One region of the Mesorhizobium sp. WSM4935 genome, then DNA from elsewhere that is predicted to be linked to it. Evidence: predicted binding sites of a transcription regulator. Region 1 holds the regulator's gene; each other region holds the start of a gene.
What was found. Region 1 encodes PhoB, which activates phosphate uptake and scavenging genes when phosphate is short. Its sites were predicted from a motif close to TGTCATNNANCTGTCAT; they were not measured.
Positions count from the first base shown of each region.

Region 2: a site for PhoB is predicted at 1,453-1,469, ahead of P9273_RS25640 (PhoX family protein). Genes of this name have one in related genera too.
Region 3: a site for PhoB is predicted at 2,095-2,111, ahead of P9273_RS30930 (YdcH family protein). Genes of this name have one in related genera too.

Region 1 covers NZ_JARTVR010000015.1:117,452-120,724, reverse strand. The annotation lists gene pstB (phosphate ABC transporter ATP-binding protein PstB) at 1-342, shown strand, start outside; gene phoU (phosphate signaling complex protein PhoU) at 363-1,070, shown strand; gene phoB (phosphate regulon transcriptional regulator PhoB) at 1,087-1,776, shown strand; gene P9273_RS26575 (ROK family protein) at 1,945-3,189, opposite strand.
Region 2 covers NZ_JARTVR010000014.1:99,329-102,601, reverse strand. The annotation lists partial or broken gene P9273_RS25655 (helix-turn-helix domain-containing protein) at 17-222, opposite strand; gene P9273_RS25650 (phosphatase PAP2 family protein) at 230-931, opposite strand; gene P9273_RS25645 (hypothetical protein) at 950-1,288, opposite strand; gene P9273_RS25640 (PhoX family protein) at 1,532-3,273, shown strand, end outside.
Region 3 covers NZ_JARTVR010000026.1:23,548-26,820, forward strand. The annotation lists gene P9273_RS30915 (transporter substrate-binding domain-containing protein) at 1-694, opposite strand, end outside; gene P9273_RS30920 (IclR family transcriptional regulator) at 817-1,617, shown strand; gene P9273_RS30925 (YdcH family protein) at 1,740-1,943, opposite strand; gene P9273_RS30930 (YdcH family protein) at 2,181-2,360, shown strand; gene ispG (flavodoxin-dependent (E)-4-hydroxy-3-methylbut-2-enyl-diphosphate synthase) at 2,614-3,273, shown strand, end outside.

The DNA of each region.
Region 1 (3,273 bases):
GACAAGCTCAATGCCAGCGGCCAGAGCCTCTCCGGCGGCCAGCAGCAGCGGCTCTGCATCGCCCGCACCGTGGCGGTGAAGCCCGAGGTCATCCTGCTCGACGAGCCGGCCTCGGCGCTGGATCCGCTGTCGACGGCCAAGATCGAGGAACTGATCGACGAATTGCAGGCCGACTACACGATCGTCATCGTCACCCACAACATGCAGCAGGCGGCGCGCGTGTCACGGCAGACGGCGTTCATGTATCTGGGCGAGCTGGTGGAGTTCGACCGGACCGAGAAGATCTTCACCTCGCCCCGCGAGAAGCGCACGCAGGACTATATCACCGGCCGCTTCGGCTGAGCTCATACGAGGACATCATCATGGCCGAACATACCGTCGCCGCCTTCGACGAGGATCTGAGGCAGATCAGCCGGCTCATCAACGACATGGGCGACCTTGCCGGCTCAATGGTCGGCGCCTCGACCAAAGCGCTGCTCGAAAGCGACAATGCGCTGGCGCAGCGCGTCGTCTCCGACGACGCCATCATGGACGCAAGGCAGCGCGAGCTCGACGACCGTGCCATCACGTTGATCGCCAAGCGCCAGCCGATGGCGGACGATCTTCGCAACGTGGTCGGCTCGATCCGCATGGCGGGCGACCTCGAGCGCATCGGCGATCTCGCCAAGAACATCGCCAAGCGCGTCGGCTCGGTCGGCGTCAGCGCCGCGCCGCGGGACCTCACCCACTCGATCGATTCCATGGCGCAGATGGTGCTGATCCAGGTTCAGGGCGTGATCCAGGAATATACGGTGGGCGACGCTACGGCGCTGGCCAAGCTTCGCAACGACGACGAACGCATCGACGTCAAATACACGTCCGTCTTCCGCGAGCTGTTGACCTACATGATGGAGGATCCGCGCAACATCACCGCTTGCACGCATCTTCTGTTCTGCGCCAAGAATCTGGAGCGCATCGGCGATCATGTGACCAACATCGCCGAGAACGCCTACTATGTGCTGACCGGCACGCAATTGCCCGCCAATCGTCCGAAGCAGGACGAGACCGCAATGTCGGCGCCGGCGGCCTGACGAAAAGGTTACCCCGATGATCGCGCCACGCATCATGGTGGTGGAGGACGAGGAGCCGCTGGGGGTGCTGCTCCGCTACAACCTCGAATCCGAGGGTTACCAAGTCGAAGTGGTGACCCGCGGCGACGAGGCCGAAATCCGCCTCCAGGAAAACGTTCCCGACCTGCTCGTGCTCGACTGGATGGTGCCGGCGGTTTCCGGCATCGAGCTCTGCCGTCGCCTCAGGATGCGGCCCGAAACCGAGCGGCTGCCGATCATCATGCTGACGGCGCGGGGCGAGGAAAGCGACCGCGTGCGCGGCCTTTCGACCGGCGCCGACGACTATCTGGTCAAGCCGTTCTCGACGCCGGAGTTCATGGCGCGCGTCAAGGCGCTGCTGCGCCGCGCCAAGCCGGAGGTGCTGTCCAGCGTGCTCAAGGTCGGCGACATCGTGCTCGACCGCGAATCGCACCGCGTCTACCGCAAGAAGAGCGAGATCAGGCTCGGCCCGACCGAGTTCCGGCTGCTCGAATTCATGATGCGGCATCCCGGCCGCGTGTTCTCGCGCAGCCAGCTGCTCGACAATGTCTGGGGCGAGACGATCTATATCGACGAGCGCACCGTGGACGTCCATGTCGGGCGCCTGCGCAAGGCGGTCAACAACGGCCGCATGCCGGACGTCATACGTACCATTCGGGGGGCGGGCTACGCGATCCGCGAGGACTAGGGATATGCTGATATTCAGGTGATGCCGGCCTGCGAATGGCGGCTTCCTGCGCTTCCGGTACTCACGTACCCAAAAGTACGCTCCGTTCCGGTTCTCGGAATCCACCATTCTCGACTCGGCCTGACCTGAATCTCAGGATATCCCAGCGCTCGCATTTTTCGGTCCTACTTAGGCCACGTTCTTCCCGACGGTGCCGGCTCTTGCCTGGCCTCCCGGCGCGAAAATCTCCTGGTCGACGAAGGTCAGCGCGCGCATGGCGCAGCCTTCGCGGATCAGCGGCAGCTCGTTCGGCTCGGTGTCGAAGGAGATCGATTCGGAATGCTGGCCGCCGGCGGTCTGTGCGATCGCCTTCCTCAGCGCGGGCTCGATCAGGTCGAAGGCGGCCGCGCTGACGCCCACCATGGCGACGGGCGCCGGGTCGATCAGGGCGAACAGGCTGCCGAGGCCGAAGCCCAGCGCCTCGCCGGCCCGGCGATAGGCCTCGCGCTCGGGGCCGTCCTGTTGCCGGGCCTTTGCGGCAAGCGCGCGCATGTCGGCGTCGCCGACATCCGTCGGCGCGGCATCCTCGCTTATGCCCATGGCGCTGCGCCAGATGGCGTAATTGCCGGCATAGGCCTCGACGCAACCGCGCCGGCCGCAGCGGCAAAGCGCGCCGCCGGGCCGATGGATCATGTGCCCGAACTCGCCGCCCGAGGAATGTGTGCCGGTGAACAGCGCGCCCTTCAGCACCAGACCCATGCCGATACCGTGCGAGAGCAGGATGGCGATGAAGTCGTCGCGATAGCGTTCAGGATCGCGCCATTGCAGGGCGACCGCCATCATGTTGCAGTCGTTCTCCGTTGTGGCGGGGATGCCGAATTCCTTCTCAAGGATGTCGGCAAAGGGGATGTCGGTCAGCGGCGTGATCGGCGACCACAGCATGGCGCGTGAATGGGTATCGGTGATGCCCTGAATGCCCATGGCGATGCGGGCGACGCTGCCGACGTCAAGGTCGGGATCATGCAGCCGGCGCCGGACGATCGCCAGGCATTCGCCGATCAGCTCGTCGCGGGGCATGACGAGCGTGTCCAGGCGCAGCTGCTCCTCGGCAACCACCTGGCCGGCATAGTCGATCACAGCGACTGACAGGAAGTTCAGCGACAGCACTACTGTCAGCACTGCAGCGGCTTCGGGATTCAGCGCCAAGCCGATCTGCGGCCGGCCGCGTTTCAACGCCGTCGGCTCGCTGGCCTTGCTTTCGCTGAGAATGCCCTCCTGGATCAGGTCGGCGGAGATCGCCGAAATGGTTGAGTGGCTAAGCCCGGTGGTGGCGGCAATCTCCGTGCGCGACGGCTGGCCGGCGCGGCGCACCGCCGAAATCACCATGGCGCGGTTGCGCCGGCGCAAATCGTCGTGGCGGATTCCCACCGACATTGTCTCGCACGTCCTCCCGAGTCACCGCGGCCTTGTGATGATGCCATGGCCTGTCGCTGACACGCTACACGGTTCACCATTTAC
Region 2 (3,273 bases), on a different contig from region 1:
AGTGGCGGCTCAGCGTTTGCGGGTTCTGCGCCGCGGCGGCCTTGAGGCGCACGCCATTGCCGCCGCACCCGCCGGCCTGGTTCTCGCCGATCAGCTCCACGCCCGCCTCGTCGAGCGCCTGGATGACCTGCATCAGCGTGTCGACGACGCCGTCGCCCGCTTCCATGCGCTGGATCGTCGCAGCGAGAGCCCGGCCCACTCGGCGAGTGTCGATGCCGGCAGCCATCGATCAGTCGCTGTCGGCCACGACTTTGCGCCGCTGCAGCAGGCGCGCCGCAAGCCAGCACAGCATGGCCCAGGCGAAGCCCGCGCACCAGCCGGCAAGCACATCGGACGGCCAGTGCACGCCGAGATAGACGCGGCTCGTGCCGACCAGCACGGTGGTGAGCACCGCAAGACCGAGCACGAAGACCTTCGTCCTGCGGTCCGGCAGGAATCGGGCCGCCAGCGAGCCGAGGGTCAGATAGGTCACGGCCGACAGCATCGCGTGGCCGCTCGGAAAGGACAGCGACGTCTCGTTGACGAGATGCGAGACGAGATCAGGCCGCGGCCGGTCGACCTCGAATTTGAGCAGGCTGGAGAGCACTTGCCCGCCTGCCACCGCCGCGAACATGAACAACGCTGTCGAGGATCTGCGGATCAACAGCAGATAAACGATGGTCGCGGTCGTGACCAGCACCAGCACAACGGTGCTGCCGAGCGCGGTGACGTCGCGCACCGCGCCTTCCAGCCAAAGCGGGCCGATCGGGCTGTCCGGCTGCCCGGCATGACGGAAAGCGAGCAGGATTTCCGTGTCGAAGGCGTGCGGGGTCGTGGCGCGCGCCATCTCCACGAGCTCCACCAGCCCCCACAGTCCACCGGCGATCACCAGCCCGGCAAGCAGCACGGGGAATTCCAACCTGTTGAGGAGCGCGTTGGCGATCGGTTTCATGCCAGCCTTTTGATCCCGCTACAGCCGCTGCATATAGGGCCCAAGCGTGATCAGCGCGACGGCGGCGATCGCCAGCACTATGCCGGTCGCTTGCAAGGCGTTGAGCCGTTCGCCGAAAAAGGCGAGCGCCACGACATTGACCGCGACGAGCTGGATCACCGCCGACAGGCTGAACGACACCGACATGCCGAATTCGCGCACCAGCCTCAGCATGATCAGATTGCCGGCCGTATAAAACGCCAGCGTCAGAAGCAGCTTGGCGAGGCTCGGCGCCAGCCCCCATTGCTTGGCCGCTATCGCCGCCAGCACGAACATCAGGGTCGAAATGCAGAGCTGCGCCAATCCCCAGAAACTCACCGCCGTCCCATCTTTCAAGCGCCGCCGCCGAGCCGGCCGCAGCCCTTGTTTCCGAAGCAGGCGAGGCCGTCAAGCCGATCGCCGTCGACCGCCGGCGTTTCGGGGGCCAAGCCAGCCAGCGGCTGCTCAGCCGGCAAATAGCCATTGCGATTCAATCACGGTAGTGTCACGAAAATGTGATCGGCGCGCTTTAGGGGTCGAAAGGTCGAAATCCCAGCCACCTCAAGAAGCCAGAGGAACACCATGACCGTGACCCCTGAGACCCGTTTCCGCACCAGCCAGCTCGAGGACAATGACGGCCCGCCCGTCAACCCGACCGACAACCGCACCATGGGCGAGATCATCGCCGCGCGTTTCTCGCGCCGCGGCTTCCTCATGGGTTCGCTGGCCGTCTCGGCCATCGCCGCCACCGTCAGCCCGCTGGCGCTCGTCGCCGCCGACGAGGCCCGCGCGGCAGAAGGCTCGGCCTTCAATTTCGACGAGCTCGAAGCCGGCATCGACGACAAGCACCATGTCGCCCCGGGCTATGACGCCGACGTGCTGTTGCGCTGGGGCGATCCGCTGTTTGCCGATTCGCCGGATTTCGATCCGCTGAAGCAATCGGCCGAGGCCCAGGCCAGGCAATTCGGCTACAACAACGACTATGTCGGCTATATCCCGATCGACGGCTCGGCCGAGCACGGCCTTTTGGTCGTCAACCACGAATACACCAACCCGCATCTGATGTTCCCGGGGATCGTTTCGATCGTCGAGAAGGACGGAAAGAAGAAGGCCGAGGTGGCGCCGCTCTCGAAGGAGCAGGTCGATGTCGAGATGGCCGCGCATGGCGGCACCATCGTCGAGATCCGCAAGCAAGGCGGCAAGTGGCAGGTGGTGCGCGACGGCAAGCTCAACCGCCGCATCATGTCCACCACCGAGATGGCGCTCTCCGGCCCGGTCGCTGGCCACGACCGCGTCAAGACCAATGCCGATCCATCCGGCACCAAAGTCATCGGCACGTTCAACAATTGCGCCGGCGGCGTCACGCCCTGGGGCACCTATGTGATGGCCGAGGAGAACATCCACGGCTATTTCTCGGGCGAATTGCCGGAAGGCCACAAGGAAGCGGCCAACTACAAGCGTCTCGGCATCCCGGAAGGCGCCTATGAATGGGGCGCGCATTACGACCGCTTCAACCTTGCCAAGGAGCCGAACGAGCCCAATCGCTTCGGCTGGATCGTCGAGGTCGACGTCAACGATCCAACCTCCACACCGAGGAAGCGCACCGCCATGGGCCGCTTCAAGCATGAGGGCGCCGAATCGATCGTCGCCAAGGACGGCCGCGTCGTCTTCTATCTCGGCGACGACGAACGCTTCGACTATATCTACAAATTCGTCACCGCCGGCACGTTCGACCCCAATGACCGTGCCGCGAACATGAACCTGCTCGACGACGGCACGCTGCACGTCGCGAAGTTCGCCGAGGACGGTTCGGTCGAATGGATGCCGATCGTGTTCGGGCAAGGCCCGCTGACGGCGGAGAACGGCTTTGCGTCCCAGGCCGACGTGCTGATCGAGACGCGGCGCGCCGCCGACCTGCTCGGCGCCACCAAGATGGATCGGCCGGAGGACATCCAGCCCAATGCCGGCAACGGCAAGGTCTATGTCATGCTGACCAACAATTCCAAGCGCAAAGCCGAGCAGGTCGACGCCGCCAATCCGCGCGCCGACAATGCCTTCGGCCATATCATCGAGATCGTCGAGGATGGCGGCGACTTCGCCGCCACCAAGGGTAAATGGGAAGTGCTGTTGAAATGCGGCGATCCGTCGGTCGCCGATGTCGGCGCCACCTTCTCGACCGCGACCACCGCCCATGGCTGGTTCGGCATGCCGGACAATTGCGCCGTCGATTCCGCCGGACGCCTGTGGGTCGCCACCGACGGCCAAGGCCCGAAGGCCACCGGCCGCACCGACGGCCTCTGGGCGGTCGATACCGAGGGCGCGGC
Region 3 (3,273 bases), on a different contig from region 1:
AGCTCTTGCCAGCGTCGAAATACTTGTCGGGATTGCGCGAGGCGAGCCAGCGTACCGTCGACAGATCGACAGCGGCGGCGTCGACCCGCTTGGATTCCAACGCCTGCAGGACGTTGGCCTGGGTGTCGATCTGCATCACCTGCGCCTGCGGCAGGGCGAAATGCACCGAGCTTTCGGCGTCGACATTCTGCAGGATCGAGATGCGCGTGTTGGCGCCATTCGCCAAGAGTTTGTCGAAGGTCTTGTTTTCGGAGCCGGGCAGCGTCAGCAGCGCTACACCTTCGACATAGTAGGGTCGCGAAAAATGGATCAGCTGCGAGCGCTGCGCGGTCATGGTCATGAACTGGATGGTGATGTCGACCTTGTTGGTCGTCACGTTCGGGATCCGCTGCGCCGGGTCCTGGGTGACGAATTCGACCTTGGTCGGGTCGTCGAAAAGGCCCTTGGCGAGGATGCGGCCCATGGTGATGTCCATGCCGACCAATTCCCCGGCGTCGTTCTCGAAATGCCACGGCGCGTTGGTGCTGCCGGTGCCGACGATCAGCTTGCCGCGATCGAGCGCGGTGCGCAGCACGCTGTCGGACGCGGCTTGCGCGGCGGCCTTCTCGGCGCTGACGGCGGTGAGCGCGCCGGCGGTGGCCAGCCCCGCCATTCCCAGTTTCAGAAAATCACGTCTGCCGGATGTGTCGTTCACGGCGACCTCCTTTGATGATGTGTTCCCCAATGCAACAGAAATACGCACCGCAATCAGCGATTGTCTCTTACAAGAGACGTGTGTATCCTGTACAAGACAGATACTAGCACCAGGAATCGACAATGCAAGAGAGTGAAGCGCTGACCGGGTGGCCGAGCGAGGGCGCGGGCGAAGAGCGGCCGGCGGGCTCGCGCGAGAAGGGTCTCAACAGGGTCCTGAACATGCTGGAGTTCCTGCACGCCAACCAGCGCGCGATCGCCATCGGCGAACTGGCAAAGGGGCTGAACGCGCCGCGCTCGACCACCTACACGCTGGTGCGCGAGCTGGTCGAAGCCGGGCTCTTGGAAATGGCCGGAGACGGCAATCGCGTCTATTTCGGCAAGAAGCTCTATCTCTATGGGATGGCCTATATGCGCGGCAACGACCTGCTCAGGCGGGGCCGCCAGGAGGTCGACGCGCTGTCGCGCGAGACCGGTGAGACGTCCGAGCTCTGCATGCTGCAGACCGGCCGATACACCATCATCCATTCAAGCCCGGGCACCAGGCCGTTCCGCATCAGCTCGGCCACCGGCCTGCAGATCCCGCTGCCATGGACAGCGTCCGGCCGGTTGCTGCTGGCCGGTCTTGATCGCAGCCGGATCGAAGCGATGGTCACGGAAGACGATCTCGTGCTGCCGGACGGCCGCAAGGTCGAGCTCGATGACTTCATCGACGACATAGCGCGGGCGCGCGTCACCGGCTATTGCGTCACGTCAGGCCTGGTCGACGCCTATACCAAATGCCTGGCGGCGCCCGTGTTCTCGGCGCCTGGCAAGGTCGAGGCGACGATGTGCCTGGTGGTCCCGATCGACACATCGGAGGCGCGGACCGGCGAATTGGTCGCGCTGCTGCGTGAACGCGCCGCCCGGCTTTCTATCTCTTAGAGCGTTTCACCGTTTCACGGAAACGGCTAACCGCTCTATCTCCTTGTTTTTACGCAATTCCGAACGGAAACCGCTCACACTTTTCCTGGAATTGCTAGGCGGAGAGCGGGGAAGCTGCCCGCTCAGGCGATGATGTCGGGAATGATGCGGTCTTCCAGCGCCGACAGCCGGTCCTTCAGCATCAGCTTCTTTTTCTTCATGCGCTGGATCTGAAGCGGGTCACAGCCTGTGGCGATCATCGCGTTGATGGCGGCGTCGAAATCGGCGTGTTCCTGTTTGAGCCGGGAATATTCGAGGCGTATTTCAGCCTGTTCCTGTTCGGACATTATCTACCGTCTGCGTATGCATCGCCCAAGCGGGCTGTCTGGGCGGGGCCGGTGTGTCTGTTTGTAGCCGGCGCGCAGCCCTTATCACATTTCACTTTGTCGTGGAATGCTACCACGTGGCATTCGACATCGAGATCGGTTGGTGGCAAACTGTCATGGTGCCGTCACAGTCGCAACCTGCGGTGGACGTGCCTGTGACGGCTGCAATCGAGGAAACCATGAAAGGGAGAACCAATCATGTCTCTTGCATCCCATCTTGATGAGCTGCAGCGAAAGCACGGCGATATCGAGCGCGAACTTATCGACGCGATGAACCATCCTTCGGTAGACGACCTCGAGATCGCCACTCTCAAGCGGCGCAAGTTGGCAATCAAGGACGAGATTGAAAAGCTGAAGGCGAAACCGACCGCACACTGAAACTCCTCTAGGCACCATAACCGCTCCCGCCGCGGTGCAGCCTCCCCGGTGGCAAGAAATGCCACCGGCTTGGTGATTTGTACTGAATCTCCTCACCGTTTTGGGCGCGTATCTCGTGACCCGATGCTCCTTCGAGCCGCATGGCGGCCGATCGGGAGCAGCGGATTTGCTGGCCTTGCCCGGCGCTTGCCATTGACAAGCCATCTTTGCTCCGCCACCTCATGCCCGGAACTTTCAGATGAAGGCGGCCGGCATGACCGGATATTTTTCCTCTCCCTTCCCGCGGCGAATGTCGGTCGGTGTGTCGGTCGGCGGCGTGATCGTCGGCGGCGGCGCCCCGGTCGTCGTGCAGTCGATGACCAACACCGACACGGCCGATGTCGACCAGACCGTCGCCCAGGTCGCGGCGCTGCACCGCGCCGGCTCGGAAATCGTGCGCATCACCGTCGACCGCGACGAGAGCGCGGCCGCGGTTCCGCGCATCCATGAGCGGCTGCTACGGCTCGGCATCGACGTGCCGCTGGTCGGCGACTTCCACTATATCGGCCACAAGCTCCTCGCCGACCATCCGGCCTGCGCCGAGGTGCTGGCCAAATACCGCATCAATCCCGGCAATGTCGGCTTCAAGGAAAAGAAGGACCGCCAGTTCGCGGCGATCGTCGAAACGGCGATCAAACACGACAAGCCGGTGCGCATCGGCGTCAATTGGGGCTCGCTCGACCAGGAGCTTTTGACCCGGCTGATGGACGACAACCAGGCGAAGGGCTCACCGCTCACCGCGCAGGAGGTCACGCGCGAGGCGATCGTCCAGTCGGCGATCCTGTCGGCCGAGATGGCGGAAGAGATCGGGCTTGGCCGCGACAAGATCATCCTGTCGGCCAAGGTCAGCGGTGTGCAGGACCTGATCGCCGTC